Regions from separate parts of the Limnohabitans sp. TS-CS-82 genome, predicted to be linked through region 2. Evidence: riboswitches for the same ligand, from Rfam matches in the RefSeq annotation. Region 2 holds a riboswitch; the other holds the start of a gene.
The links. Region 2 has a riboswitch for thiamine pyrophosphate ahead of C5F52_RS04845 (TonB-dependent siderophore receptor). Riboswitches for the same ligand answer to the same signal wherever they lie in the genome.
Positions count from the first base shown of each region.

Region 1 (7,199 bases), on a different contig from region 2:
CGCCCTGTGCATGAATCGGTCATCCAGTTTGTGCGCCACCAAGGCCAAGATGCGATGTACAAAAGCATTGAGCTGCGCAAAGAATGCTGTGGCATTCGCAAAATGGAACCACTCGCACGCGCCCTCCAAGGCCAACGCGCTTGGATCACCGGCTTGCGCCAAGAGCAATCGAGCGCCCGCGCCGATGTGCCCTTGCAAGACGACAGCGAAGTGGTCACCAAAAATTTGAGCAAGTTCAACCCCTTGGCCAAGTGGACATGGGGCGATGTGTGGCACTACATCGCCACGAACGACGTGGACTACAACCCGCTGCACGACCAGTTTTTCCCCAGCGTGGGCTGCGCACCATGCACCCGTGCGATCAGCCTAGGCGAAGAGTTTCGCGCGGGTCGATGGTGGTGGGAAGACGAAGCCGCCAAAGAGTGCGGCTTGCACGTGAAGAAATAAAAGTTAGATACAGAGAAACGTCATGAACGCTACCACCCAAAACGAGTTGCACCACTTAAGCAACACCCACCTCGATGCGCTGGAAGAAGAAACCATCTTCATCTTGCGCGAAGTCGCCGCTGCTTTTGAGCGCCCCACCCTGTTGTTCTCGGGCGGCAAAGATTCGCTGGTCATGCTCAAGTGCGCGGAAAAAGCCTTTGGCGCTGGCCGCATTCCTTACCCACTGTTGATGATCGACACGGGCCACAACTTCAAAGAAGTGACGGACTTCCGTGACTCACGCGCCAAAGAACTCGGCGCTGAGCTGATCGTGCGCAGCGTGGAAGACTCGATGAAAAAAGGCACCGTGCGTTTGGCGCATCCCGGCGAAAGCCGCAACGTGCACCAATCGGTCACCTTGCTCGAAGCCATCGAAGAATTCCGCTTTGACGCCCTCATCGGCGGCGCCCGCCGTGACGAAGAAAAAGCCCGTGCCAAAGAACGCATCTTTAGCCACCGCGACAGCTTTGGCCAATGGCAACCCAAGGCCCAGCGCCCTGAGTTGTGGACCCTGTTCAACCACAAGTTGCAGCCCGGCGAGCACTTTCGCGTGTTCCCCATCTCCAACTGGACCGAGCTGGACGTGTGGCAATACATCGCCCGCGAAAAAATCGCGCTGCCTTCGATCTACTACACGCACAAGCGCGAAGTGGTAGACCGCCGCGGCCTGTTGGTGCCCGTGACCGAGCTCACCCCCCCCAAAGACGGCGAGACAGTGGAAATTCGTGACGTGCGTTTCCGCACCGTGGGCGACATCACCTGCACATGCCCGGTGGAGAGCGACGCGGCCACGCCTGAACAAATCGTGATCGAAACCTTGGCCGCTGATGTCAGCGAGCGCGGGGCCACACGCATGGACGATAAAACCTCCGAGGCTTCGATGGAGAAGCGCAAAAAAGACGGCTATTTCTAAGACGGTGAATTTGATGACAACAACAAATACAACTACCCAAAACGCTCTTAAATTCATCACCTGTGGCTCGGTGGACGACGGCAAAAGCACCTTGATTGGCCGCTTGCTTGTAGACACCAAAGCCGTGCTGCAAGACCACTTGGCCGGCGTGCAACGCTCAGGCGAAACCGACCTTGCGTTGTTGACCGACGGCCTCTCCGCCGAGCGAGAACAAGGCATCACCATCGACGTGGCCTACCGCTACTTCAACACCGAAGCACGCAAGTTCATCATCGGCGACGCCCCCGGCCATGAGCAATACACCCGCAACATGGTGACCGCGGCGTCTAGCGCCGATGCCGCCGTGGTGTTGGTCGATGCCATCAAGCTGGATTGGAAAAACCCAAGCCTAGAGCTGCTGCCTCAAACGCGTCGCCATTCGCTGTTGGTCAACCTGCTGCGCGTGCCCTCCATCGTGTTTGCCATCAACAAACTCGACGCGGTGGACGACCCTGCATTGGCCTACCAAAACATCGAAGCTGCGTTGCGCAAATTTGCCACTGAGGCGGGCATCCGCATCACAGCCATGGTCCCCGTGTCCGCCCTCAAAGGCTGGAACGTGGTGGACACCACCAACGCCGATCAAGCCGCTTGGTGCGGCTACACCGGCCCCAGCCTGTTGAGCATCTTGGAAGAGTTGCCCAACACGCCCGCTGAAACCGAGGTGGCTTTCAGCTTCCCCGTGCAATGGGTCGAAAAATTCCACGACTCTGGCGTGACCACCCAAGGCCGCCGCGTGTTCTGGGGTCGTGTGGCCACAGGCACCATCGAGCCAGGCCAAACCATCAAAGTCTTCCCAAGCGGCCAAACCGCGGTGGTGTCGCAAGTGCTGTCGGCCACACGCGAGCCACAAAACAAAGCCGCAGGCCACAGCGCGGGCATCGTGCTGGACCGTGAAGTCGACGTGTCACGTGGCGACTGGCTGCTGGCCGCTGAGGGAAGCCCCGAAGGCCAGCGCCAGCTCAACACCACCGTCGCGTGGATGGACGATGAGCCCTTGGTCGCTGGGCGTGTGTACTGGGCTTTGCACGGCCACCGCTGGGTGAAAGCCAAAGTGCAACGCGTGGTGCACCGCCTGAACGTCAACACCTTGGCCGAGGAAGAAGCCACCGAACTGGCCCCCAACGCCATTGGCCACGTCACTTTGGCGCTGCAAGAGCCTTTGGTGACGCTGCCGTTCAAGCAGTCGCGCATCTTGGGCGCACTGGTGTTGGTCGACACAGCCACCCACAAAACCTCAGGCGCCGTGTTGGTGAACTGAGCGCCAGCCCAGTCCCCGAGCAGAGCCGTTTAAAATCAAGGGTTTAGCGGTCAGAGGTTTGCTCTGACGCCCCCTTTTCTTACTGATTGAATTGTCATGACGCACGTTGTCACCGAAGCCTGTATCCAATGTAAGTACACCGACTGTGTGGACGTTTGTCCCGTCGACTGTTTCCGCGAAGGCCCCAACTTCCTCACCATCGACCCCGATGAGTGCATCGACTGCGCCGTGTGCATTCCCGAGTGCCCCGTCAACGCGATCTACGCCGAAGAAGACGTGCCAGACGGTCAACAACACATGACCAAGCTCAACGCCGAGTTGTCCTTGATCGGCTGGCCCAGCATCACCAAGCGCAAAGCCCCCATGGCCGACGCCGAGGTGTGGAAAGACAAGTCCGGCAAACTCGCCGAACTGCAGCGTTAAACCGCGCCCGAGCGCGCACCCGCCCCATGACGGCACAGACGATTCACACCGATGCCGTCATCGTAGGCGCAGGTCCTGTGGGCCTGTTTCAGGCCTTTCAGCTGGGCCTGCAAGACATTCGCTGTCATGTCGTGGATGCACTGCCCCACGTAGGCGGCCAGTGCGTCGAGCTGTACGCCGACAAACCGATTTACGACATTCCCGGCATTCCTGTCTGCACGGGCCGTGAATTGGTGGCGCAGCTGCAAACCCAAATTAAGCCCTTCGCTCCCACGTTTCACCTCAACCAAGAGGTGACTGAGGTGACGCACTTGGAGGATGGCAGCCTCTCGGTGCGTACCTCTGCGCAACAGCATTTCATGTGCAAAGTGTTGGTCATCGCGGCTGGGGTGGGTGCATTTCAAGCCCGCAAACTGGCTGTCGAGGGCGCACCCGCCCTAGAAGGCACGCATGTGCATTACCGTTTGGGTGATGCGTCGCGCTTTGCGGGCCAAGACGTGTTGGTGCTGGGCGGTGAAGAATCCGCCGTGGCGGGTGCACTCAAACTCACCCTCGAAGCCAAGCCCCCCCGCAGCGTCACGCTGATGCACCGCCGCGATGTGTTCACGGCTGAGCCTGTGCTGCTGCAAGCCATGCGTGACGCCATCGCCAGCGGCGCCTTGCAATTGCAAATTGGCCAGCCCACGGGCTTGCTCGCCACCGACGGTCACCTTCACACGCTGCACATTGCAACACCCGACGGCAGCGCCTTAGAGCGTCCCGTGCAGCACTTGATCGCCTTCTTGGGCCTCTCGCCCAAACTTGGCCCCATCGCCCAATGGGGCTTGGCCATGGAACGCAAGCAACTGGTGGTCAACACCGAAACCTTTGCCACCGATAGGACGGGCATCTTCGCCGTGGGTGACATCAACACTTATCCGGGTAAGAAAAAACTCATCTTGTGTGGCTTTCACGAAGCCACCCTTGCCGCCTTTGGCGCGGCAGCCATCGTGCACCCAACCCGCAAAACCTTGCTGCAATACACCACCACCTCTACAGAACTTCACCGTTTGTTGGGTATCGCTTAAAATTCGCACCGCGTCAGCAATGGCGCATTCGCTAGGGGTGTTGAAGCCGTCACCGACTTCGACTGAGAAAGTCCCTTTGAACCTGATTGAGGTAATCCTCGCGCAGGGAAGCTAGCCTTCACAGAGCAACCACTTTGAATGGGTTGCCCCAGGCCTCGCCGAACTGCCATTTACTTGAGACAAGCAATGGCAAATACACACAACACATCACTCACCCCCGTGGGTGAAGACGCGCGCGTCTTCACTGGGTTTTCTCACGCCTCGCTGTGGTTCAGCCTTGGGGTTGGCCTGCTGGTCATGCAAGTGGGTGCGTATTTGGTGCCCGCCATGGGCACGCGCGATGCGCTCATCGCCATCGTGATCGGCTCCATCGTGGGCTCGGCCTTGTTGGCGTCCACGGCCAAGCTGGGTTGCGACAGCGGCCTGTCCAGCGCAGGGCTGATGCACCGCGTGTACGGCAGCGCCTTTGCCCGCCTGCCTGTGCTGCTCAACATCGTGCAATTGATCGGTTGGACCACCTTTGAACTGGTGGTCATGCGCGATGGCACGGCAGCCATTGGTCAACGGGCATTGGGTGCCCAATTCCACATCGTTTGGCCCACCTTGCTGTGGGGCGGCGTGCTCACCCTGTTGATGACGGGCTCCATGCTCACTCTGGTGCGCCAGTTTGTCAGCCGCATTGGCTTGCCTCTGGTCATCGGCTCACTCCTTTGGTTGAGTTGGCACTTCATCGGCGTGGCGAGCGCACAAGGTTTGACCGCCTTCATGGCACGCCCCAGCGACGGCAGCATGGGCATGCTCTCGGCCATCGATTTGGTCATGGCCATGCCTGTGTCGTGGTTGCCATTGGTGGCCGACTACGCCCGTCATGGCCGCAGCGGGCGCAGCACACTCGCGGGCACATGGGTGGGCTATGCCATCGCCAATGCGTGGTGTTACGCCTTGGGCTTTTTGGTGGCCAGCGTGTCCGAACCCGGCACCGATTTGGTGATGGCCTTGTTGCTCGCACAAGGCGGTTTGCTCGCCCTCGGTTTGATCTTGCTTGATGAACTCGACAACGCTTATGGCGATGTGTACTCGGGCGCGGTGTCCGCCAACAGCCTCAAACCCACTTGGTCGACTCGCCGCTGGGGCTTGGCCTTGGCGGTGTTGTGCACGGCACTGGCCTTGGTGCTGCCCATGCACAGCTTGGAGCCTTTCTTGCTGATGCTCAGTTCGGTGTTTGTGCCGCTGTATGGCGTGATCTTGGGCCGTTGGGCCACGGTCATGCGCACGCCGGACGATGCGCTCCCCCCCAAAGTTGACCTGATCGCTGCCGCGCTGTGGCTGCTGGGCGTGGCGGTGTTTCATGCCGCCGCCACTTGGGCACCGCAATACGGCTCGGCCTTGCCCAGCCTCTTGCTGACCTTCACCCTCGCTCGCCTCACCCACAACGCCACGCATGGGGCCACGACGCGTGGCGCAAGCCAGTGACCGCTGCACTCAAACACGCACCCAAGGTTTCAACATGAACGCCCTCGTCTCAGAATTGCTTGAATTCATCGCACGCCCCACGGTGAGCGACGACGACTTCAACGCGCTCGCGCTGAAACTCTTCGCCCACCAGTTTGAACACAACCGCCCGTTTCAAAAATTTTGCCAACGCCGCGGCAAAACCCCGCGCGTGGTGAAACGCTGGCAAGACATTCCGGCCGTGCCGATCAATGCATTCAAAGACTTGACGCTCAGCTGCGTGCCGCCCGAGATCTGTGCACGCACCTTCATGACCAGCGGCACCACACGCGGCGATGTGAAAGGCCGACACTTTCACCCCACCATGGCGGTGTACGACGCCTCCATGCTGCGTAACTTTGCGCAACACGTCATGCCAAGCGACGCCAAACTGCGCATGGGCATTTTGTTTCCCAACGAGGTGCTGATGCCCAACTCCTCGCTGGCCCATTACTTGGCGCTGGCCATAGCCCACTTTGGCACGCCAGACAGCGCGTATTACTTGGACGAAAACGGTCTGCGCACCGACGCCCTGTGCGAGGCACTGCAACACGCCCAAGACTCGGGCGAGCCCTTTGCACTGCTAGGCGCCAGCTACAGCTTTGTGCACCTGATGGACGCCCTGCAAGCGCGTGGGCAAACGTTTCAACTGCCCGCAGGCAGCCGCTTGCTCGACACCGGCGGCTTCAAAGGCCAATCGCGCGAAGTGCCGATGGATGCGTTTTACGAGCAACTCAGCGCGACCTTTGGCGTGAGCCGTGACCAGTGCCTCAACATGTACGGCATGACCGAGTTGAGCACCCAGTTTTACGACGCGGGCAACCGGCAAGTGCCTTCGGTCAAACGCGGCCCGCACTGGATTCGCTCGCGCTTGGTCGACCCGTTGACAGGCCTAGACGTGGCGGCCAGTGAGCGCGGCATCTTGGCGCACACCGATTTGGCTAACTTCAATTCGGTGGTCACCATCTTGACGGAAGACGTGGGCCAAGCCACTGCCGATGGCTTTGTGTTGCTGGGCCGCGCCCAAGGCGCACAAGCCAAAGGCTGCTCAATGGCCGTGGACAACTTTTTGAAAGCGGCGCAAGCATGAGCGCCTCGGTTTTCAAAGCGGGTTACCTGCCAGGCTTGAACGATGCCGACGTGACGTGGCATCGCTTGAGCATGGGCACGGGCATCCCTGCGCGCACGGGCACGGGCACAAGCCTAGACATCAACTTGGGTCCACAGCAAGCGCCATGGCAAGTCGATGTGCCCCAACTCACCATCGCGCAAATGACGGCCCTGGCGCAGCGCGTGCAACACGCCAGCCGCACGCATTTGAAAACCATGCACGTCTCTGACATCGTGCGCGTGCTGGACATGGCCACGGCCCGCTTGCTTGACCCACGCGATGTCTATCGACAACAACTCGAACACCTGTTGCCTCAAGCCACGGGCTTTGACGCCGAGATGGTGCGCTTGAATTTGAACGCCTATTTGCAAACCTTCCGCGGCTTGCAGTTGCAACGTTTTGTGGCCG
Region 1 covers NZ_PTQX01000004.1:79,208-86,406, forward strand. Annotated here, with positions in the region: gene C5F52_RS10180 (phosphoadenylyl-sulfate reductase) at 1-447, shown strand, start outside; gene cysD (sulfate adenylyltransferase subunit CysD) at 470-1,399, shown strand; gene C5F52_RS10190 (sulfate adenylyltransferase subunit 1) at 1,413-2,699, shown strand; gene fdxA (ferredoxin FdxA) at 2,796-3,122, shown strand; gene C5F52_RS10200 (NAD(P)/FAD-dependent oxidoreductase) at 3,149-4,189, shown strand; TPP riboswitch at 4,213-4,315, shown strand; gene C5F52_RS10205 (cytosine permease) at 4,376-5,662, shown strand; gene C5F52_RS10210 (long-chain fatty acid--CoA ligase) at 5,697-6,770, shown strand; gene C5F52_RS10215 (acyl-CoA reductase) at 6,767-7,199, shown strand, end outside.
Region 1: it holds a riboswitch for thiamine pyrophosphate, as region 2 does, so the genes downstream of both, C5F52_RS10205 (cytosine permease) here and C5F52_RS04845 (TonB-dependent siderophore receptor) in region 2, are expected to answer to the same signal.

Region 2 (7,199 bases):
GGCGTTTATCTCATTCATCGATCCACCATATTTGCATGGCTTGCGCTGGCTAGGCAAAGACTCGATGCTGCCAAATTGGTGGAAAGCTGTTTTGCAATGGTTTTTCTTAAAACTGTCAGATGTGATTTATGTGGATTACCGCCAGATAGAGCAAGAGCTTGGGTTGCCACATGAACATCCCTTATTTGCTGGGCGTTACTCGTCTTGGTTGAACTTGGCTTTGTTCTCGCCGTTGCTGGCTAGACCTCAAGCTGATTGGCCTGCGAAGACGATTCAGTGTGGTTTTGTGAAAGAAACGATCCGCGTAGCGCATCAGACTCACGATGTAGGCCTTGAAAATTTTTTGGCATCTGGTCCGGCACCTGTTGTTTTTACATTAGGTTCTGTTGCTAGGGTGGACCCACAAGATTTTTATGAGTTGGCGCTCAAGGTAATTGCCAAGCTTGGTGTGAGGGCCGTGCTCATAAAGCGTGAGGGCGTTCCATTAAATGTTGATCCATCAATGCCTGTACATGTGTGTAGCTTTGCTGATTACTCAGTGCTCTTTAGGGCGTGTCAATGCGTGGTGCATCACGGAGGCGTGGCAACGCTTATGCAGGCGATGGCTGCCAATAAACCAAGTTTGATTCTTCCAAGAACACTAGATCAGTTTGATCAAGCGGCTCGAGCTAAAAAAGTAGGTGTTGCTGAAGTCTTGCCGTTTATGAAGTTATCTGAATTGTTGCTGCTTGAAGGGATAAAGAGATTGCTGACTGGTTCTAGCGTCGAGGATGACGGTAGTAAAAAAAATACAAAATCAATTTTGCAAGAAGATGGTTTGAGGTTTGCTTGCTTGGAAATTGAACGCTTGTTACTAAAGCTGGGAGCTAACAATGCCGTATTATTTGAAATTCGTTAATTTGGCAAATTTTCTGAAGGAAGAGTTCATACGTGCACACGCGATTGATCGGCGTGGCTTGAAACTTCTAGAGGCTATTTCAATACAACATTCACTCAATCAGTCGTGGATGACGACCGATGTTATGGCCTTATCACAGTTCGGTTCTCCAGCCGCAATTCACCGAAAGACCGACGTACCAAGTACTTGTGCACGAGTGAGATCGTTAAACAATACTAAAACCGGCTTGTTCTTGATAAGTAGAAGATACAAAAAAGCATAAAGAAAAAGCCTTAGCACGTGAATGCTAAGGCTTTACTTTTTTATGGCTCCTCGACCTGGGCTCGAACCAGGGACCTACGGATTAACAGTCCGGCGCTCTACCAACTGAGCTATCGAGGAATACAAAAATTATAGCGCATTTTTTGCGCCATTTTCAGAGGTGGAACTGAACTGTTGCACGAACGGTTCGTGGTGCCCCTGGGTAGAGGAAATATTGCCCATATTCCTTGGGCGATTCGCGCCAGTAGTGCTTGTTGGCGAGGTTGTGAATCGCCAGTGTCCAAGTAGAGGCTACGCTGTTGGCCTTGGTGTCGTAATGGGTCGTGGCATCAACGGTGGTCCAGGCGGGGAGTATGAGGTTGCCGTCGTTTTTATTGGTGACATGACGCTCACCTTCGCGAGAGAGGCGCAAGCCAGATCGCAAGCCCGTTACGCTGGCGAAGTGGTATTCAAGCATGCCACGCAAAATGTATTGAGGTACGTTGATTGGTCGCTGACCGTTCAGAGCGCTTTGAACCGTGGCGTTTTCACGTTTGGCATCTAGCCACATGGCGCTGCCGCCGAAAGACCAGCGTTGCAGTGTGTTTTGTGCGCTCAGTTCTAGGCCTTGGTGATGGGCTTGGCCATCTATTTTTCGCGTGCAGCTACTCGCGGTCGTATCGCAAGTGCCGGTATCCGTTGTGGCTGGGCGTGTGATGTCAAACCAAGTCACTTGCCATTGAGCTCGTTCATGCTGGTTTTTCAAACCCACCTCGCGCTGCTTGCTGCGAAGCGCAGGCAGTGGTTGACCTGAGTTGGTATAGCTGTTTGAGCTGGGGGCTGATTGCGTTTCTAGGCCTTCGCTGTAGCTCGTATAAATAAGGTAATTCGCATCAAGCTGATGACTCAGCGCTAGCCACGGTGTTGTGACGCCGCGTTCGTCTTTCACCATCCCATCACCGTTGGTCATGATGCTGCTGCGATTGAGTTGTGTATGGCGCAGTCCCAACCAAGCCGCGGTGGTTTTGCTTAGGCTCAGGTGATCGTTGAAGGCAATTTCAGTGCTGTAGTCGCTGGCATTGGTGTTTGGCCAATATTGGGTTGCGCCACTGGGGGAGGTCAAACCACCGTTGGTGCTGTTGGTGCTGCCCAATAACGTGTCTGCCGCGGTGTAGGGCATTTGCTTGATGTAACGCTGTCGCATCACGCTGAATTTGATGTAGTGACTCAACCCGCCAATGTCTGCCTGCCCACTGAGTTCTGTGTGAACAGCTTCGGTTTGACGGCGTTCGTTGTCACTGCGAAAGTCATGGATTTGAAAATTCCCCATGGGTGCGAGGCAAAAACTTTTGGTTTGAGTGCTGCTGCAGCCAGAGGCATAGGTGAGTCTGTCATCTGCGCGCAAACGCTGTGTGCCGTACTGCGTGCGCCACATCCAGCCATCATCTAGCTGGTGTTTCAGTCGCACAGTCCCGGTGAGACCATCAAATACACCAGGTTGTGAGGTGGGCTGACGCGTGATGTTGCGTGTGCCATCCACCGTCGCTGGTAAAACAAATCGACCGTTGTTTGGGTCTGAGCCCAGCACGCTGTAAAAGTTGACGCCAATTTGTTCGTAGTGGCTTTGCTCTAACTCCCATTCCAAGCGATTGCTGCTGTTGATGCGCCAGTCCATCGCCAAGGCCAACAAGTTGCGATAGCCCCGAGTGTCGCGAATGTAGGGGTTGAGGTCCTCGTGGGCGAGGTTGATGCGGTAGCCGAAATCAGTGCCGTCACCAAAGCGCCCACCCAAATCAGCCGAGACCAAACGGTTGTCACCAGGGCCGTAGCTCAGTGTGACATCACGAATGTTTTTGCCTGAGCTAGTGGGGGCGCGTTTGACCAGGTAGCTCACTAAGCCGCCTGGTGAACTGATGCCTGATTGAACGCCACTCGTGCCTTTGAGCAATTCAAGACGCTCTTTGTTGTCCATCGCAATGATGGTTTCAGCAGAGATGGGAAGGCCTTCGCGACGGTAGTTGTAGCGGTTGTCCAGTGCGAAGCCGCGTACGCTGAGCTTGTCCCAATAGGCAGGCAGGTTGTAGCTGTCGCTGACAGAGGCGTCTAATCGAAGTGCGTCTGACACCCGCTGTGCACCGATGTCGCGCAAGGTGGCGTTGCTGATGGAGGTGACGCTGATGGGCAACTCTTGCCGAGTCACACCATCAAAGCCCGATACCAAAATGGGTGGCTCCGCAGTGATGGTGATTTCAGTTGGATTTTGTTGAGCCCAAGCCGATGAGGTGGCGGCAATACAAAGTGCAACAGCACTTTGTACGCGCGGAACTCCAAAAAACCTAGACTTACGATTCATCCTTTTGACTTTACTTGATCTTTAGAGTCGAAATTGGACGGTGGCCCTTAAAGTGCGTGGGGCTCCGGGGTAGAGGTAGTAGTGGCCAAACTGTTTGGGCGATTCCCGCCAGTAACGCTTGTCGGCCACGTTATCGATGGCCAATGTCCAAGTGGATGCCACGTTGTTTACTTTTGTATCGTAGTGGGCCGACGCGTCGAGGGTCGTCCAAGCGGGAAGCTGGATATCGCCATTGCTTTGTTCTGTGACACCACGTTTTCCTTCGTGAGACAAGCGCAGCCCTGTGCGTAAGCCTGGGACGCTGCTATAGCGGTACTCAGCCATGCCACGCAAGATGTAGGCTGGGACATTCAGAGGACGTTCGCCATTCACGGAGGTGTCAATCACTGCGTTTTGTCGCTTGGCATTTATCCATGTGAAGCCACTGCCGAGCTTCCAGTTTTGCACTGAAGTGCTTCCACTCAGTTCGAGGCCTCGATGGCGAGCTTCCCCATCCATTTGACGGTTGACTAAGCTACCGCTTGCCGGCGCATCGCCCGCGGTTGGGCGGGTGATGTCAAACCAAGTGACCTGCCAGTTGCTGGCAGTCGTTTGTCCTTTGACGCCCACTTCACGCTGGTAGCTACGCAGCACGGGAAGCGCTTGACCCGCGTTGGCGTAAGTGCCGGTTTTGTTGGGGGTGACTTCGGTTTCTATGCCCTGGCCGTAGCTGGCGTATACCGTGACGCTTTGGTCGAGGGCATGGCTAAAAGCCACCCACGGCGTTGTCACGTTGCGTGCGTCTTGAACAGGGCGACTGCCATCGGTTCTCACGCTTTGTCGGTTCATTTGGATCTGGCGCAAGCCAAGCCAAGCGGAGGTTTGTTGCGTGAGGTGTACGCGGTCTTTGAGGGCGAACTCGTTTGAGTATTCGGTTCGATTGGTTGAGGGGGGGGAGTCTGTGTATGCGTACGTTGTGTCTACTTGATTTGAATATATGTTTGCCGAGCCTACATAGTTATTGGTTTGCGTCAAAGGCATTCTGTCCAATTGTCTTTGGCGCATAAAGCTGATTTTTAGATCATGTTTTTGTTGGCCGATGACGGTCGATCCAGAGAGTTCTGTTTGGACGGCCTCATTTAATCGTCGTTCGTTTTCGCTGCGCCAATCGTAAAGATCAAAGTCTCCATTAGATTTAAAGTTGGTCGCAATTCCGTAGTTATCCGCGCCAAAAGCAAACGACAAGCGGTCATCAGTTTTTAATCGCTGTGTGCCATATTGCGTCGTCCACAACCAACCATTGTCTAAGTTGTGTTTGAAGCGGACGCTGCCTGTGAATGCATCAAATACGCCAGGTTGTGATTTAGGCACGCCAGTCTGTGATCCAGCCTGGTAGGTGAAGTTTTTTGTCCCATCCACGGTGGGCGGGAGCTGGCCGCCAAGCAGGCTATAACCATTCACACCTATTTGCTCGCGATGACTTTGCTCGAATTCCCATTCCAGTTTGCTGTTGCCATTGATGCGCCAGTCCATAGCCAAAGCTACCAAGTCGCGATGACCCTTGGTATTTTTGATGTACGGATCTAGATCTTCATGAGCCACGTTGAAGCGGTAGCCAAAGTCAGCGTTTTCGCCGAAACGCCCGCCTAAATCAGCAGCAACTGAGCGGTTGTTGCCTTGTCCGTAGCTGAGGGTGATGTTGCGAATTTTCTGCTCGGCGTTGGTTGGCGCGCGCTTGACCACATAGTTCACCAAGCCACCGGGTGCGCTGGTGCCTGCCTGCATGCCGCTTGTGCCTTTGAGCAACTCGATGCGCTCTTTGTCATCCATCGGAATCATTGTTTCGGCACTGATGGGTAAGCCTTCGCGCTGGTAGTTGTAGCGGTTGTTGAGGGTGTAACCGCGCACGCTGAGCATGTCCCAATAGGCGGGAGAGTTGTAGCTGTCGGTGACCGATGCGTCCAGGCGCAGGGCGTCAGAGACGCGTTGCGCGCCAATGTCTTTCAGCGTGGCACTGTCAATGGTGGTGGTGTTGAACGGGAGTTCGTGAGCGGGCATATCACCAAAGCCAGACACGCGTGCGGGCAGTTTGTCGGTGATGGTGATTTCGGTCGGGTTTTGTTGCGCCCAAGCGGACGCGCAAGATGCAATGCACAGTGCAACGGCCGCGCGAACGCGCGTTGCTTTCAAGAATGGCGAATGGTTTGCCATGACGTTTCCTTAAACGTTATGACAGGTCGGCTGACTTTGAAACGAGTGTGTGCTCTGGTGAGTGAAGAGCCTCGTTGTAAGACCAAGCTTCCCTGCGCGAGGATTACCTCAATCAGGTTCAAAGGGACTTTCTCAGTCGAAGTCGGTGACGGCTTCAACACCCCTAGCGGATGCGTTATTGCTAACGCAGTGTGAATTTTAAACGAGTCCGAGCAAGCGGTGCAGCTCGGTCGATGTTGTCGTGTATTGCAACAGGGTCTTTCGTGTGGGGTGCACGATGGCGGCTGCACCAAAAGCGGTGAGAGTGGCTTCGTGGAAGCCACACAGGATGAGCTTTTTCTTGCCAGGGTAGGTGTTGATGTCGCCCACGGCAAAGATGCCCGGCACATCGGTGGCAAAGGTTTCGGTGTTGACCACCAGTTGCTTGCGCTCCATCGCCAAGCCCCAGTTGGCAATGGGGCCGAGCTTGGGCGAGAGGCCCAAGAACGCCACCACTTGCTGTGCCGAGCACTCGATCGTTTGACCATCTGGCGTCGCCACTTGCACGGCGTGCAGTTGGTTGGATGTGTTCAGCAAGGCGGTGGGTTGGCCGATTTGCAGTTGCAGCTTGCCGCTGGCCACCGCATCACGCATGGCTTGCAGCAGCAAGGGCTCGGCGGTGAACACATCGCGGCGGTGCATCAGGGTCATGCTGCGTGGTGCTTTTGTTTCGAGCGTGAGTTTCAACGCCGCCGCAACGGCAGACTCTTCGCCACCCAACACCACCACGTCTTGGCCCGCAAAGCGTGAGGCATCACCCAAGCGGTAATGCATATGCGTGCCTTCGAGTTCTGCGGCACCTTCTACGCTCAGCTTACGCGCTTGGAATGCGCCCACGCCTGCGGCGATGACCAGCACCTTGCAAACAAACTGTTGCTTGGCCGAGGTGCGCACCGAGATGAGGCCATCGTCTAAACGCTCAACCTCGGTCACCTCTTGGTTGAGGTGAAAGGTCGGCGCAAAAGGTTGGATTTGGGTTTGCAGCTGCGCCACCAACTCACGGCCTGTGCACACAGGGATGCCTGGAATGTCGTAAATCGGTTTGTCGGCGTACAGCTCCACGCACTGGCCGCCCACATGGGGCAGGGCGTCAATGATGTGGCTGCGAATGTCTTGCAGGCCGAGTTGAAAAGCCTGAAACAGGCCCACTGGGCCTGCGCCCACGATGACGGCATCGGTGTGAATCGCGGAGGCCGTCATAGGACGAGGTGCTTAGCGCTTGAGTTCGGCGAGTTTGCCGTTTTTGTCTTTCCATGCGTCGGCATCAGCCATTGGCGCTTTGCGCTTGGTGATGCTGGGCCAGCCGATGAGCGACAGCTCAGCGTTGAGCTTGGTCATGTGTTCTTGGCCTTCTGGCACATCTTCTTCGGCGTAGATGGCGTTCACAGGGCACTCAGGGATACACACAGCGCAGTCGATGCACTCGTCTGGGTCGATGGTGAGGAAGTTAGGGCCTTCGCGGAAGCAGTCGACGGGACA
Region 2 covers NZ_PTQX01000002.1:61,418-68,616, forward strand. Annotated here, with positions in the region: gene C5F52_RS04830 (glycosyltransferase) at 1-898, shown strand, start outside; tRNA gene C5F52_RS04835 (tRNA-Asn) at 1,204-1,279, opposite strand; gene C5F52_RS04840 (TonB-dependent siderophore receptor) at 1,314-3,491, opposite strand; gene C5F52_RS04845 (TonB-dependent siderophore receptor) at 3,513-5,681, opposite strand; TPP riboswitch at 5,754-5,856, opposite strand; gene C5F52_RS04850 (NAD(P)/FAD-dependent oxidoreductase) at 5,880-6,920, opposite strand; gene fdxA (ferredoxin FdxA) at 6,933-7,199, opposite strand, start outside.